2 regions of the Bacillus sp. LR_5 genome follow, and region 1 is predicted to be linked to the other one. Evidence: riboswitches for the same ligand, from Rfam matches in the RefSeq annotation. Region 1 holds a riboswitch; the other holds the start of a gene.
What was found. Region 1 has a riboswitch for FMN ahead of ribD (bifunctional diaminohydroxyphosphoribosylaminopyrimidine deaminase/5-amino-6-(5-phosphoribosylamino)uracil reductase RibD). Riboswitches for the same ligand answer to the same signal wherever they lie in the genome.
Positions count from the first base shown of each region.

Region 2: it holds a riboswitch for FMN, as region 1 does, so the genes downstream of both, fmnP (riboflavin transporter FmnP) here and ribD (bifunctional diaminohydroxyphosphoribosylaminopyrimidine deaminase/5-amino-6-(5-phosphoribosylamino)uracil reductase RibD) in region 1, are expected to answer to the same signal.

Region 1 covers NZ_JAVAXX010000053.1:14,012-21,709, reverse strand. The annotation lists gene ribE (riboflavin synthase subunit alpha) at 1-437, opposite strand, end outside; gene ribD (bifunctional diaminohydroxyphosphoribosylaminopyrimidine deaminase/5-amino-6-(5-phosphoribosylamino)uracil reductase RibD) at 448-1,533, opposite strand; FMN riboswitch at 1,663-1,807, opposite strand; gene RAC86_RS13500 (hypothetical protein) at 1,928-2,272, opposite strand; gene sipS (signal peptidase I sipS) at 2,509-3,063, opposite strand; gene RAC86_RS13490 (hypothetical protein) at 3,127-3,414, opposite strand; partial or broken gene RAC86_RS13485 (hypothetical protein) at 3,430-3,667, shown strand; gene RAC86_RS13480 (zinc ribbon domain-containing protein) at 3,610-3,816, opposite strand; gene RAC86_RS13475 (spore germination protein) at 4,119-4,331, shown strand; gene RAC86_RS13470 (peptidylprolyl isomerase) at 4,485-4,916, opposite strand; gene RAC86_RS13465 (DUF1002 domain-containing protein) at 5,173-6,045, shown strand; gene lysA (diaminopimelate decarboxylase) at 6,074-7,393, opposite strand; gene RAC86_RS13455 (spore germination protein) at 7,500-7,698, opposite strand, start outside.
Region 2 covers NZ_JAVAXX010000134.1:5,704-13,401, reverse strand. The annotation lists gene RAC86_RS22420 (RecQ family ATP-dependent DNA helicase) at 1-907, opposite strand, end outside; gene RAC86_RS22415 (YpbB family protein) at 900-1,958, opposite strand; gene RAC86_RS22410 (ferredoxin) at 2,224-2,472, shown strand; gene fmnP (riboflavin transporter FmnP) at 2,510-3,079, opposite strand; FMN riboswitch at 3,232-3,366, opposite strand; gene serA (phosphoglycerate dehydrogenase) at 3,573-5,150, shown strand; gene aroD (type I 3-dehydroquinate dehydratase) at 5,196-5,963, opposite strand; gene RAC86_RS22390 (Ig-like domain-containing protein) at 6,077-7,183, opposite strand; gene sigX (RNA polymerase sigma factor SigX) at 7,119-7,698, opposite strand, start outside.

The DNA.
Region 1 (7,698 bases):
GTTAAGCTCACGCCGTCCACGGTAATTGATCCTTTTAAGACCAGTGTTTTTGTTAAAGACGGGTCCATCTTTAAATCATAGTAAACAGCGTTGCTTTTCTCATCAATTCGTGCAATTTCAGCAGTTCCGTCGACATGCCCTGAGACGAAATGACCTCCGAAACGGCCGTTTGCCGCCATCGCTCTTTCCAGATTTACTTTGCTTCCTTTTGATAAATCATTTAGTGACGTAGCTTTGACTGTTTCAGGCATAACATCCACTGTGAATTGATTTTTTGTAAAATCAGTGACAGTCAGACAAATGCCGTTCACTGCAATGCTATCGCCCAGATGAACATCCTCTAAAATCTTTGAGCAATTGATTGTTAAGGCCATTGAATGCCCTGCTTTTTTCATGGATTCGATTGTGCCTGTTTCTTCAATAATTCCTGTAAACATGGTCACCATCCTACTCGTTTATCGGTTTTGCCGTCAGTTTGATATCACGGCCGATTTGTGTTATATCAGTGAATTGTAATAAGGGGACATCTTTCATTGATTGAAAACCTTCACCGGAGATTAAGCTGGGAGCATGCGTTCCTCCGATTAGTTTAGGGGCAAAATAGAAGATGATTTCTTGAAAACAGCCTTCTTTGACAAAGCTTCCGTGAACAGCTGAACCGCCTTCCACGTACACCGACATGATGCCTTCTTCCGCAAGGATTTTCAAAACATCGGGAACTTGAATGCGCTCAGTTTCAAGCGTAAATATGTTCACACCTAAAGCTAAAAGCCGTTTTTTCTTTTCCTCGTCTGCGCGCGTTGTTGTAAAAATCCATGTCGGCGCTGCTTGATCGCAAATCACTTGAGTGTCCTCAGGAATCGAGAGTGCGGTATCAAGTATCACCCGAACCGGCTGTTTTGTCACATCCGGCAGCCTGCAAGTTAAACTCGGATTGTCAGCTATCACAGTGCCAACTCCGACTAAAATGCTTTGGTGTGTTTTCCTGTATTGCTGAGCATCCTGTCTTGCAGCCTCTGACGTGATCCATTTGCTGTCGCCCGTGCTGGTAGCTGTCTTTCCGTCAAGGCTTGCGGCAGCTTTTAGTGTGACGTAAGGAAGGCCTGTCCTCATGAAGTGCAGAAATTTTTCATTCAGCTTCTCCGCTTGGTCAGCCAGGATGCCTTCCTCTACTGCAATACCGGCTTTTTCAATCATGCTGATCCCTCTTCCGGCCACAAGCGGGTTAGGATCTCTCATCGCCACGAACACTCTTTTGATGCCAGAGTTGATAATCAGTTCTGCACATGGCGGTGTTTTTCCGTAATGGCTGCACGGTTCGAGTGTAACGTAAATATCCGCACCCTTTGCATGGGATCCGGCCATATGGATGGCATGAACTTCTGCATGAGCTTCGCCATATTTTAAATGGGCGCCCATTCCGACAATTTGTCCGTCCTTTACCACAACAGCGCCGACGAGCGGATTGGATTCGGTCTGTCCTTCGCCCTGCTTCGCAAGATCTAATGCCAGCTTCATATAATACTCTTCCATTTGTTTCCCTCCCCTCTTTTGTTATTTACCGTCAAAAAAGCCCCGAATTTATGAAAAATCCGGGGCTTTAGGTATTTTACGCAATAGGAAATAACACTATGCATTTTTGATACAATTGCATAGCGGCTCATCATCCTTCTCCCATCCAGACTTTCACTGTCGGCTTCAGCTTAAACTGAATCCACCGCACGCTTATGCACACGGGTCACGGGCTCTAAAGCGAATTCGCTTTACTACCGCCGGTCGGGATTTCCACCCTGCCCCGAAGGATACAATCTTTATTCATTTGTCCTTATTGGCTATTATAGCGATCCTTTTTAAAGTACGCAATGAAATAAACTTACAATTTGAGAAAAACAAAACATCACCCTTCGATCCGAAAGGTGATGTTTTGTTAATCATTCACTTTGGCAACCTTGATTAAACCATCGATCCGCTTTGATTTGCTGAAGTATGCCTTAATCTTGTCGCCTTCTTTTATATCAGACAAATCCTGATTTAATTTTTTTCCGTTGAAGATGATTTTCGTGCCGTTTTCTGCTTCGCCATGATACTCTGAGCCATCAATTTCCGTCACTTTATATTCCTGGATGGTGTATTCCTCTTCTTCCGAGGACAAGGTTTGTCCAATTGCTGTCGGAACATCCTTCAGCTCAACATCATTTATGTACATATAACCGCCTGCAAGTAAAAGCAAAAGCACTAACAGAATGGTAATCTTGGTTTTTATTCTTCCCATTTTTAAACCTCCAGCCAATATGAATCTATTCATTCATATGAGTTATTCCTTTTTTTCATGAATAAAAAACCGTAAAGTCTCGTAAATTATTAATATAACGATGCATAACGGGAATATGTTTCACATTTCTGCAAAAAATTCTTTTCTATAGTTATACGAATTTATGTTCTGGTTTTGGGGGATGAACGAAAAAAGAAATAAAAAAAGCAGCCTCCTGTTCAGGAAGCTGCTTGATCCTAATTTGTTTTGCGCATTTCGTTAAACGGGAAGAAAACAAACTTAGACTTGCCCGCAATTTGTTTTTTCGTGAAGAGGCCAAGCCCGTTTCGGCTGTCCATTGAGTTCCGCCGGTTGTCACCCATCACAAAATACTTGTCATCAGGCACTTTAACCGGGCCGAAATCATCGGTCAAATGGTCATAACCGTCCTGCTTCGCTCTCTTTTTATTGGCTGCCAAATAAGGCTCGGGCACCTTTTTCCCGTTGATATAAAGCTGGTCGTTCTTCATTTCAACCGTATCTCCAGGCAGGCCGATAATCCGTTTGACATAGTGAACATCATCCCCGTTTAATACGACGATGTCTCCTCTATCAAACTCGCCGATGTATTTGACTGTCATATTGACAAAAACCCTTTCACGGTCATGAAGTGTAGGATACATAGAGTCTCCATCAACGACATACGGCGCAAAAATAAAATTGCGGATGAGCAGAGCGAGGACGACAGCAATCACAATTGCTTTTGCCCATTCTAACATTGTTTTTTTCTTCGAAACATTTTCTGATTTCAACTGATTTCCTCCAATAAACAACGATCTTCAATTTATGTTATCACGAATCAAAAAGAAATCCCATCAGGACCATTGAAGTGATTTTACAATCTGTTCATCTTCATCTTCTGCCCAAATCATGCCTATCTTTTTCTTGTCGATCACAACCAGTCCTGCATCAAATGTCGCTTGGGAAATTGGACTCCAGCTGATTAGTTCAACATAATCGGGCTGAACATCGACATCAGCATTCGTATCATACACAGGATCATCCGAAAAATAACGTAAGAAATAATCGCATAGTTCAGAAGCGATGGGCTCGGAAGAAAGAGAGTACTCGTATGCTAAATCTTTAGATCGTATATAACTCATGAGGTTACGGGCAGTCTGTTCATCTACTGCATTCCATTGATCGCCCAGTCCATGATACCCATGGCGCTTGACAAAATGATTCACGTCAAGAAGGTTACTGGAATGTTTGCGGCAGCCTATTTCACAGGTGACATAACCGGCATCCCGTTTTGCTTTCATGATATGTTTAAAATCATTGAAGCCCGAAAACATGGATCAGCCTCCAAAAAACAAATCCAATATATTGCCGGCGGTTGAAGATTCTTTATTATAAAACTCTGAATATCCGCAATTCTTACAGTACACCACAAGAAAACGGTTGTGCTGCACATCAAACAACTTCGATAATCCCGTACCGGTTGTGGCTATTTCTTTTTGTCCCGCTTCAGTACTTCCGCATTTTATACAGCCTTTGTTGTTCATAACGCCAAGCTCCTTTTCATAACATCACGTTTGTTTTGATTCATTTTACTACAAAATCCCATTTTCAATGAACCATGTAACTTTAAAGTTTTCTTAATTTTATATATGAAGTCCACAGAAATAAAAGCCAATTCTGCCTGCTTGACTTGACGTGACTGGCTAAAAAAGATGCAATGATTGAAGAATCTACCCCTTTTCGCGACATCATATAAAAGATAAGTATTTTTACCAATAAGTTTACGCTTATTGACTCTAGCAATAATACATATAAAAAATAGTGAATTTGAAAGGAGACTCCGTAAATGATTGATTATCCTATTAATATAAACAACGTTTCCGGGAACAGTGTAGTAAACGTAGGCGGTGCTTTTACGATCAGTCCATTAACTGTGTCCAAATCTGTGTTTGGTTCCGGCGGCTCGAATACGGGAATTGTCATTGAAAACAATTTTGTAAGCCAATCCAAAATGATTAACAGTCAATTTTCCGATCAGAATGTGACTAAAATATTGTAATTCCTGTCTGCTTTTAAGTGAGACAAAACTCTCCTCTTTAACCGGATAAATGTCTTTTTGTTCACCGCCTCTAGCACTCAGGCGGTTTTCTATTGGATCATTTTTTGCAAATAAAAAAGCTTCCCCGAGATGGGAAAGCCTTCTGCCTGCCTATTAGCCTTCTACACGAACTTCTTTCATGACGTCGCCATTAGACATGTTTTTCGCGAATTCTAATCCGCTTGTTACTTTACCGAATACAGTGTGAACACCGTTCAAATGAGGCTGCGGCTCATGGACGATGAAAAATTGGCTGCCGCCAGTGTCTTTTCCAGCGTGTGCCATAGAAAGTGCGCCCGCTTCATGTGTATGCGGGTTTCCTTCTGTTTCACATTTGATTGTGTATCCCGGACCGCCTGTGCCAGTTCCGTGAGGGCAGCCGCCTTGGCTCACGAAGCCTGGAATCACTCGGTGGAATGTAAGCCCGTCATAAAAGCCTTCGTTCGCAAGCTTTTCAAAGTTTGCGACAGTACCCGGTGCAGCTTCAGGATAAAGTTCAAATTCAATTTTGTTGCCGTCTTCTAATAAAAAGTAACCTGTTTTCAATTGTATGCCTACTTTCTTTATTTTAATTTTCAAAGGAGATTATGTATGATAGGTTATAGCCTGTCTCTCCTTGTCGCGGCTATTATACCACACCTTTCGGGGGAAAACGAATCTCCCGGCTTTACAAAAAATAAAAATGAAACCTGGATCTCTTTATCTCCGTCTAACCTAACGGAACTGTATTTTCATCATGATTCAGGTCCTCGCAAAGCAGCTCTATCCAGCTGCTTGTGAAATTGAAGGAGGTCAAACTGCTTTGAAAAAAATATGGATTGGAATGCTGGCGGCGGCCGTTTTGCTGCTGACGATTCCGAAAGTCAGTCTCGCGGATGCCGCAGTTGGAGATGTCATTGTAACACTAGGTGCTGATTTATCAGAATCTGATAAACAAAAAGTGCTTGATGAAATGAATGTCCCTGATAATGCCACAACGGTAACTGTGACCAATAAGGAAGAACATGAATATTTAGGAAAATATATATCGAGCGCTCAAATCGGATCAAGAGCGATTTCTTCATCATCGATAACCATTGCCAAAAAAGGCTCTGGACTGAATGTTGAAACACATAATATCAGCGGCATTACAGATGAAATGTACCTGAATGCGCTGATGACTGCCGGTGTTAAAGATGCGAAGGTGTATGTTACAGCACCGTTTGAAGTATCCGGGACTGCGGCTTTAACTGGATTGATTAAGGCGTATGAAGTTTCTTCTGATGAAGCGATCTCGGAAGATGTTAAGCAAGTAGCCAACCAAGAGCTTGTTACGACATCAGAGCTTGGAGACAAAATCGGTAACGAAAATGCAGCTGCGCTGATTGCAAAAATCAAAGAAGAGTTTGCTAAAAACGGTGTGCCTGACAATAAAGCTGACATTGAAAAACAAGTGGACGATGCAGCTTCTGATTTAAACGTCACACTTACAGACAGCCAAAAAGATCAGCTTGTCTCCCTATTCAATAAAATGAAAAATGTTGACATCGACTGGGGACAGGTCGGTGACCAGCTTGATAAAGCGAAAGATAAGATTACGAAATTCATAGAATCAGATGAGGGCAAAAACTTCATCCAGAAAGTCATTGATTTCTTCGTATCTATCTGGAATGCGATTGTTTCTATATTCAAATAAGAAAAAGCGCCGAGAAATCGGCGCTTTTTTATTGCTTTACACTCGTTTTAAAGGGCAGGTCAAGTTTCACAATATCCTCGTATGTTTCTCGCTTCACGACTAAGTGATCCTCGCCATTTTCTACAAATACAACGGCAGGTCTCGGAATTCGATTGTAATTGTTGGCCATGCTGTATCCGTAAGCGCCTGTACAAAAAACAGCAAGAAGATCGCCTTCTTTTACTTCCGGCAGGTCAATATCCCAAATCAGCATATCGCCGCTTTCACAGCACTTTCCGGCAATCGAAACCGTTTTGTCATGCGCTTCTCCGATACGGTTGGCTGTCGCAGCTTCATACTTAGCCTGATAAAGTGCAGGACGAATATTGTCGTTCATGCCTCCGTCTACAGCTACATACTGGCGGACGCCCGGCACTTCTTTTTGAGAACCAACCGTATAAAGGGTTGTGCCCGCGTCTCCCACGAGAGAGCGTCCCGGTTCGATCCAAATTTCCGGAATGTTAAAACCGTAACGGGCAGCATTTTCTTTCACAGCTTCGATAATTTTTTCAACGTATTCAGTTGCGTGGAGCGGTTCATCGTCTTCCGTATAACGGATGCCAAAACCTCCTCCAAGATTCAATACCTTGGATACAAACGAATATGATTCTCTCCACTCGTCCAGTTTTTTGAAGATTTTTTCCGCGGCTAACACAAAACCGGCCGTATCAAAAATTTGCGAACCGATATGGCAATGGACACCGAGCAGCTGAATGTGTTCTGATTGCAATACTTGCTCAATCGCCCGTTCAGTTTGTCCGTTATGAAGGTCGAAACCGAACTTTGAATCTTCCTGACCAGTTGTAATGTAGTCATGCGTATGCGCTTCTACTCCGGGTGTGATCCGAAGAAGAACATCGATGGAATGTCCCGTTTCTTCACATAGGTCTTCCAAAAGCGAAATTTCATAGAAATTATCCACCACAATGCAGCCGATGCGATGCTCAAGTGCCATCCGCAGTTCTTCCCTGCTCTTGTTATTCCCATGAAAGTGAATGCGTTCTGCCGGAAAGCCTGCGGCAACAGCTGTATAAAGCTCTCCCCCGGACACAACATCTAAAGAAAGTCCCTCTTCCTCAGCGAGCTGAATCATTGCAACTGATGAGAACGCTTTGCTCGCATATGCCACCTGTGCTTTCAGCCCTGCAGTAATAAATGCCTGCTTAAAGCTTTTAGCACGCTCACGTATTAAAGCCACATCATATACGTAAAGAGGTGTGCCATATTTTTCTGCTAAATAGAGAGCGTCCACACCTCCGATTTCTAAATGCCCATGTTGATTTTGTCTGCTTGTGCCATGTAAGAACAATGTCATTCCCTCTTTCTCCGCTTATGGGTGAAAAGGACAGTTTTATGGACTGTCCCTTCATAATTAAGACATACATTATCATACTCTTCAGGCAGTTTCAATGCGATTATGAATTGGTAGGCTGTCTTAAGCGATTTCTTGGGTGAACGATACTTGGTCTTACTTTTGCACCAGGTTTCGCTGTACGGATCAGCACCTGCCACAGCGCCTTGCCGTTAAAGGGAATCAGCGGCCACAAGTACGGTGTCTGGAGAGATTTGATGCTGGCCATGGCAATAATTAACACTGTAAATCCGATAACGAGC
Region 2 (7,698 bases), on a different contig from region 1:
GAATCACATATCTGATATCAGGTTTATCGACACCCATTCCAAACGCATTCGTACAACATATCACATCAAGCTGATTATGGATAAACTGCTGCTGTATTAAAATCCTGTCGCCAGACTCCATACCGCCATGGTAAAAGTCGGCTCTGCTGCTCGTCTTGCTCTTAATTTCACCCGCTAATTCTTCAGCCCATTTCCGTGTCGGACAATAAACAATTCCCGGTCCTTGCAGGTTTTCAACCAGCTGAATGACCCTATCTATTTTTTCGGCAGTATCCGCCGCATTTTCAACCCGAAGGGCGATGTTTGGGCGGTTGACTGAGTTGAGATACCGTTCGGCATGCTGCAGCTCCAGCAGGTTCGTGACATCTTGCAGCGTATCCTTTGTAGCCGTAGCAGTCAATGCCAGAACCGGAGGATGCCCAAGTTTTTTTCTCAGCTGTCCGAGCTTTGAATAGTCAGGCCTAAAGTCATGCCCCCATTCAGATATGCAATGTGCTTCATCAATAACGAATAGGCTGATCGGGACGTTTTTCAATTTTTCCAATACATATGGCGACTGTAAAGCCTCAGGAGACAAGTACAAAAATTTATAACGATGAATATGTTCCAAAACGAATTGTCTTTCCTGCCTGCTAAGCATGCTATTCAAAGCGGCCGCACGTTTTTCACCCCGTGCTTTCAGCTGTTGTACCTGATCCTCCATTAAAGAAAGCAATGGAGAAACAATTAATACCATACCGTCAAGCATGTAGCCAGGCAGCTGGTAGCAAAGCGATTTTCCTCCCCCGGTCGGAAGCATCGCAATGGTATCCTTCCCGCTAAGTATGCTTCTAATAATGTCCTCCTGCCCTTTTTTAAAGGAAGTAAAACCAAAAAACTGATGTAACGTTTGCTGTAATTTAGTCATATTGCTGCACCTGCTTTGTCAATGCCAGTCTGATTTGAAAGTAGCTGAACCGCTGCTCCAGCCCGTCTCGAATTTGTTTGATTTTGTTCGTCCGCATCCGTTTGGCAAACTCTGCAATTTGGAGCTGGTCTTCCGCTGATACATAGTCATCAATCACAAACGCAGGCTCGTGAAGAGAAATCTCGACAATATGGTCTTCGATCGTCGCTGTTTTCAGCTTTCTGATTTCAGCAATACGATGTATCGGAACCCCTTGTTTGATCATCTGCCATGTTTTTCTGGTTGACTCTGTCAGAGCATTATCTAAACGCACATCAGAAAGGAGATCCTTTAACAAAGTATCTTCACACTCCGGAAGAGAATGAATAAAATAATGTACCGAAGCCCAAAACATGATATAAACATACCATTCATCTTCTTTCAGCGTGTCAGCAAGCTGCCTGCTCGTATAACCGATCCTATCGTGTGAGGTTAAGGAGTAGACAAAAATTTGCGCTGCTTTGTCATCAACCTCATGCAAATGCGCCTCCAGCATGGCAAAAAGACTGCTTGCCATCTCTATATGATCCGTATGCCGGGACAGGTATCTCTTTACCCAGTGAAGTGTCTTATAATCCTTTGTGACAGGGATATACTGCCTGCTCCCTTGCAGTTTATGAGATAAGACCTGCACAAGCAGCGAAAGCCTCTTCCAAAGCACGCCGGCAGCCTGCTGATAATAAGCGCCGTGGCAATGAACTGGCCAAGGCCGCTCACTAAGGGCGTGCCTTAATCCTGCTGCGCCGCTGGCTGTCACTTTGTATGTATCTGTTTCAGACATAGGTTCGAGATATGAATGCTGTTCAAGCTTGGTGAGCGACGCTGAAATATCGCTTCTCGAACATTGCGCCGCCATTCCAAAGTATTTTGCAGTCTGAAATAAGCCGGCATCTTGAATGGTTTGTGACGATCTTTTGCCTTTGAATAGGTGAAAAACAGCGCTTCCCGACCGTTCTCCGTTTATTTTAAAAAGGCAATCGAGAACCATAATATCGAAGTAATTTAATGACAACCTATCCACCCACATTCTTCCTGACAAAAATCGTTGATTTGCTCTCTTTATTTTAACAGATTTTAAACAGAAATCGACGTTTAAAGTCATCATTAAGGGGGATGTTATGTAGATAACCCCTTATGTGATAAGCATTCTCAATCATTTTTCTGTTGAAATGTGGCAGCAACATCATTACAATAAGTAAGAGGAATAGGTGTTAAATTGATTAAATATAAAGATTGATCCATTTGTTCCACCAAGAACAATCTGGGAGGTTTTATTCATGGCAAAGTACACAATCGTAGACAAAGATACATGCATTGCATGCGGCGCTTGCGGAGCTGCTGCACCAGACATTTACGATTACGATGATGAAGGCATCGCGTTCGTAACGCTTGATGAAAACAAAGGCGTTGTCGAAGTTCCTGAGGTACTGGAAGAAGATATGATTGATGCATTTGAAGGATGTCCTACTGATTCCATCAAAGTGGCGGATGAGCCATTTGAAGGCGACCCGCTTAAATTTGAATAGAAGAAACAAAAAAAGCTCCCTGCGGGAGCTTTTTTATTTAATGGATATGTGCGCGCTGCTGTTCAATCCATGGCTTAAGCTTGATGAAGATAAGTGAGAATACAATCGTAATCACAATGCCTTTTATAATGTTAAAAGGTAGGATACCAGCGACGACCGCTGTTTTCAGCGCGCTGTCAGATAATGCCGGCGAATGTAAAAACCACGTGTATGCCGGGAGAATCAGAACATAATTTAAAATACTCATCAAAATGGTCATTGCTGCTGTGCCTAGAAGCAGGCTGACAGCCAAGCCCTTTGCTGAGTTCAGTTTCTTAAATAAGAAAGCAGTCGGCAATATAAAGAGTGTTCCTGCGATAAAATTCGCAATTTGCCCTACAGGAACTCCGGCCATGCTACCCTGAATGATATATTGAAGAACGTTTTTTATCGCTTCTACGGCAATACCCGCCAAAGGTCCGTAAATCAGAATGGCAATAATAGCGGGCACGTCGCTAAAATCAATTTTTAAATAATCCGGAAGACCCGGAAACGGGAAATTCAACAGCATCAAAACAAATGCAATGCTGCTCAGCATACTGATCACAACTAATTTTTTTACTTTCACTTCACTCTCTCCTTTTCGATCACATCTTACTCGAAAACGGAAAGGTTCTTTTCCAGCCAATAAAAAAACCGCTTCATGTATAAAAGCGGGGTTTCGAAAATTAGGCTAGGCAAAGAAACGTTTTAAAATCCAATTTCAAAACGCTTATGAACCTCCATCTTCTCCCATCCAGACTGTACTGTCGGCTCCGGAATCTCACCGAATCCTGCTGTAAAAACAGCTCGCGGGCTTAGAGCCATTGGCTCATCACCGCCGGTAGGGAATTTCACCCTGCCCCGAAGATTGATCATATGAATTTAGTTCCATTATAAACGATAACTGGTTGGCTGTATAGAGAATTGCTTCAAATTATATATAATACCTGAAAGCTATAAAAACATTGATTTTTAAGCTTTCCTTTTATCCTTTACTGCGTCAATACACGTTGACACTCTATTGAGAATATGTTAAATTATCAGATATTTAGTTTGTCAATTTAGGAGGAAATCTAACGATGTTTCGAGTATTGGTCTCAGACAAAATGAGCAACGACGGCTTACAGCCACTTATTGAATCAGACTTTATTGAAATTGTTCAAAAAAACGCAGCAGATGCAGAAGATGAATTACATACTTTTGATGCTCTTTTGGTGCGAAGTGCGACAAAAGTAACAGAAGACCTTTTCAAAAAAATGACTTCTTTAAAAATTGTCGGAAGAGCCGGTGTCGGTGTAGATAATATCGATATTGACGAGGCGACTAAACACGGAGTAATTGTGATTAACGCTCCAAACGGCAACACCATTTCGACAGCTGAGCATACATTTGCGATGATCTCTTCTTTAATGAGACACATTCCTCAGGCTAATATTTCAGTAAAATCCAGAGAGTGGAACCGCACAGCTTACGTCGGTTCAGAGCTTTATGGAAAAACGCTTGGGATTGTCGGATTAGGCCGAATCGGAAGCGAAATTGCACAGCGTGCGAGAGCGTTCGGTATGACCGTTCACGTTTTTGATCCTTTCCTAACTGAAGAAAGAGCGAAAAAAATCGGCGTAAACAGCCGTTCATTTGAAGAAGTGCTTGAAAGCGCGGATATTATTACCGTTCACACGCCTTTAACAAAAGAAACAAAAGGCTTATTGAACAAAGAAACGATTGCAAAAACGAAAAAAGGTGTTCGCTTAATTAACTGTGCGCGAGGCGGTATTATCGATGAAGCAGCGCTTCTCGAAGCTTTGGAAAGCGGACATGTTGCCGGTGCAGCGCTTGACGTTTTTGAAGTTGAACCGCCAGTAGACAATAAACTAGTTGATCATCCATTAGTCATTGCGACTCCTCACTTGGGAGCATCGACGAAAGAAGCTCAGCTGAATGTCGCGGCTCAAGTATCAGAAGAAGTTCTACAGTTCGCAAAAGGTCTACCTGTAATGTCAGCTATCAACCTGCCTGCCATGACAAAAGATGAATTCGCTAAAATTAAGCCTTACCATCAAATCGCAGGAAAAATTGGCAGCCTAGTATCCCAATGCATGAAAGAGCCGGTACAGGATGTTGCCATTCAATACGAAGGCACAATTGCCAAACTTGAAACATCGTTCATTACAAAAAGTCTTCTGTCAGGCTTTTTAAAACCGCGCGTGGACTCAACTGTTAACGAAGTCAATGCCGGGGGTGTCGCAAAAGAACGCGGCATCAGCTTCAGTGAAAAAATTTCCTCTTCTGAATCTGGATACGATAACTGCATCAGCGTAAAAGTGACAGGAGACCGCAGCACCTTTACTGTAACAGCTACGTATATTCCTCATTTCGGAGAACGTATTGTCGAGATCAACGGATTTAATATCGATTTTTATCCGACGGGTCACCTTGTATATATCCAGCATCAGGATACAACAGGTGTCATCGGCCGAGTAGGACGTATTCTCGGAGATAACGATATTAACATTGCAACCATGCAGGTTGGCCGTAAAGAAAAAGGCGGAGAAGCCATCATGATGCTTTCCTTTGACAGACATCTTGAAGATAAAATTGTGAAAGAACTAACAGATGTTCCTGATATTGTGTCTGTGAAGCTCATTGATCTTCCATAATCCCAAAAAAACTCAAGCTTTATAAGCTTGAGTTTTTTTATTGTTCTATTTTCGTGTGTTTTTATGCAAAATCTCTAAGACATTCCTCAGCTCAGAAACAGGTATTTGACCAGGTGCCGATGCCTCTTCTCCCGCGCCAAAAGTGCAAGCTGATCCAAAAACCTCACCGCTCAGCCTGCTGATCAGCCCTGTTTCAGCCATTGACATTGTAATAATCGGACGGTCTGCATATACTGTTTTCATTGTATACGTCGCATCAAGCAGCGTTAAGAGATCTCCTGTATCATTCGGCATGACAGCCATTTTTGGAATATGCGCCCCTAAATCCTGCATTTTCCGAAGTCTTGAAAGAATCTCATCTTTCGCAGGCGTTTTCTCAAAATCATGATTTGATATCACCACATAGACATTGTTTTCTTCCGCCAGTGATACTAACGCTTTGACATTTTCATCTCCTGAAAATAATTCAATGTCAATAAGATCGATGTCTTTTGTTTGGACTGCCGCTTCCAGCAAAGCAATGTATGAGCTTTCATCCATTTCCATGCTCCCGCCCTCTTTATGAGTTCTGAATGTGAATAGAAACAGCTTGTCCGCTAAAGACACCCGAAGCTTAGAAATCATCTTTGTGACGGCTTCTCTGTCATTTGCTTTTTCAAATACGTCGACTCGCCACTCTACAATGTCCGGATTGAGTAATTTTACAGCTTCTGCTTCATTCAAAATTTGTTTTTCCGTTTTTCCCATCAGCGGAACGATGATTTTCGGCATCCCTTCTCCGATGGAAACTCCTTTGATTGTTAACACGTTCACTTGTCTCAAATCCTTTCAATCGTTACCTTGTTTTATTATACACGCACAACTATTTTTTTGAAAATTTCTATTATATGAATAACAACTAAAAAAGAGCCTGAAAAGGCCCTTTTTTAGTTTAAGGAAATCGGATTTGGAGCAGCTGGTACCGAAATTGCATCTGATACGTCATATCTGCCGATTTTTCTAGTTCTGGTTTCCGTAAAAGTCACTTCTGTAAAGCCAAACTCTTTAGCTGTTAAAAGAAGTCCCTCAAGCATTAAGATACCGGCAATAGAATCGTCAACTTCTGAGTCTTTTGAGAAACGGATATATAAGTGTTTCTGTTTCTTCGTTACAGATTGGACTGCACCCGCTTGAATTAGAGGTGTTGTCTCCTTTTGGCTGCTCGATTCCATATCCTTAATCGCTTCTTTTACTGTATCAAATGTTTTGTCTGACGGAACGAGAAAGTCTTGTCCTTGTTTATTTTGGTACAAGTAATAGGCTCTTTTCGACTGTTTTGGAATACGGATTTCCGTGTAAGTTCCATATGAGCCAATGATTGCACCGCCCTCATTTTGATCCGATAAAAATTTGACTTTTTCATAAGGGCTCCATTTTAAGGATTCTTTCAACATTTTTTTTAACAGTGTATCATCTTTTACTGAAAAAGCCTCAATGGGCTGATGGACTCGTATACTTAATTCCTTTTGCCTTTGATTTTCCTTTACCTCCACTTCATCTATGAAGGAGGGGATCGTAATGGCATGATCAAGGATACCCAGTTCACCACTTTCAAACAGCATATCCTGTATCGTTTGGTCTGCGTTTGTTTTTTTGATGCTGATGGGTATAATTGCAGATGTTTCGGCATCAGCAATCGCTACAGTGATGTAATTGTTCTGTTCCTTTTCAGGAACAACAAATGAAGTCTGATCCAGGGATGAAGCAGCTTTTGGGCTGTCTGCTGTCTCAGTTTTCGTTACAGCGTTCTCTTGGGACGCTTCTTTTTGTTGAGGCTGTGCCTGGTCAAAGAAATGAGGAGAAATAATGAAGGCGATAAAAACCGCAATTGCAGCGGCACACGCGGGGCCAATCCACCTAACAGCGGGCTTTTTTTTGCTTTTTGCCATCGTCAGCCGCTTGTAAATATCCTGAGGCGAACGATGGTCTTTAACTGCCGGAAGTTGACTTAACAACTCCTTTATCTGTTCTTCGTTCCATTCTGACTTCATCATCCATTAGCTCCTCCCTCAAAAGCTCCATATGTTTCCGAAGTACTTTGAGCCCTCTGTGTTGGGTCGTTTTGACTTTGCTTTCCGAGAAGCGCAGAGCATTGGCTGTTTCCTGAATTGAATATCCCTGAATAAACCGCAAGATAATCACAGCTCTTTGATCGATCGTGCATTGATCAAGCGCAGCATAAATTTCCCGAACATTTTCATGTTGAACCGCAAGTTCGTCCGGAAGCAATTGCTGATCTCTGACATCTTGTGTATCCCAATCAAATGTGCCGAGTATACGCTGTCTGATCGTCTGCTGTTTACGGAACCAGTCTATCGCAACATGGCGCGCGATCGACAAAAGCCATGTTTTTTCACTGCTTCTTCCTTCAAACGTATGATAAGAATTTAATACCCGGATATAAACCTCCTGAAGAAGATCTTCTGCCTGGCTTTTATCCTTTACCATATAAAATAAAAATTGGTACAAATCTTGATGATATGTGTCATATAACAATTGAAAGGTTTCT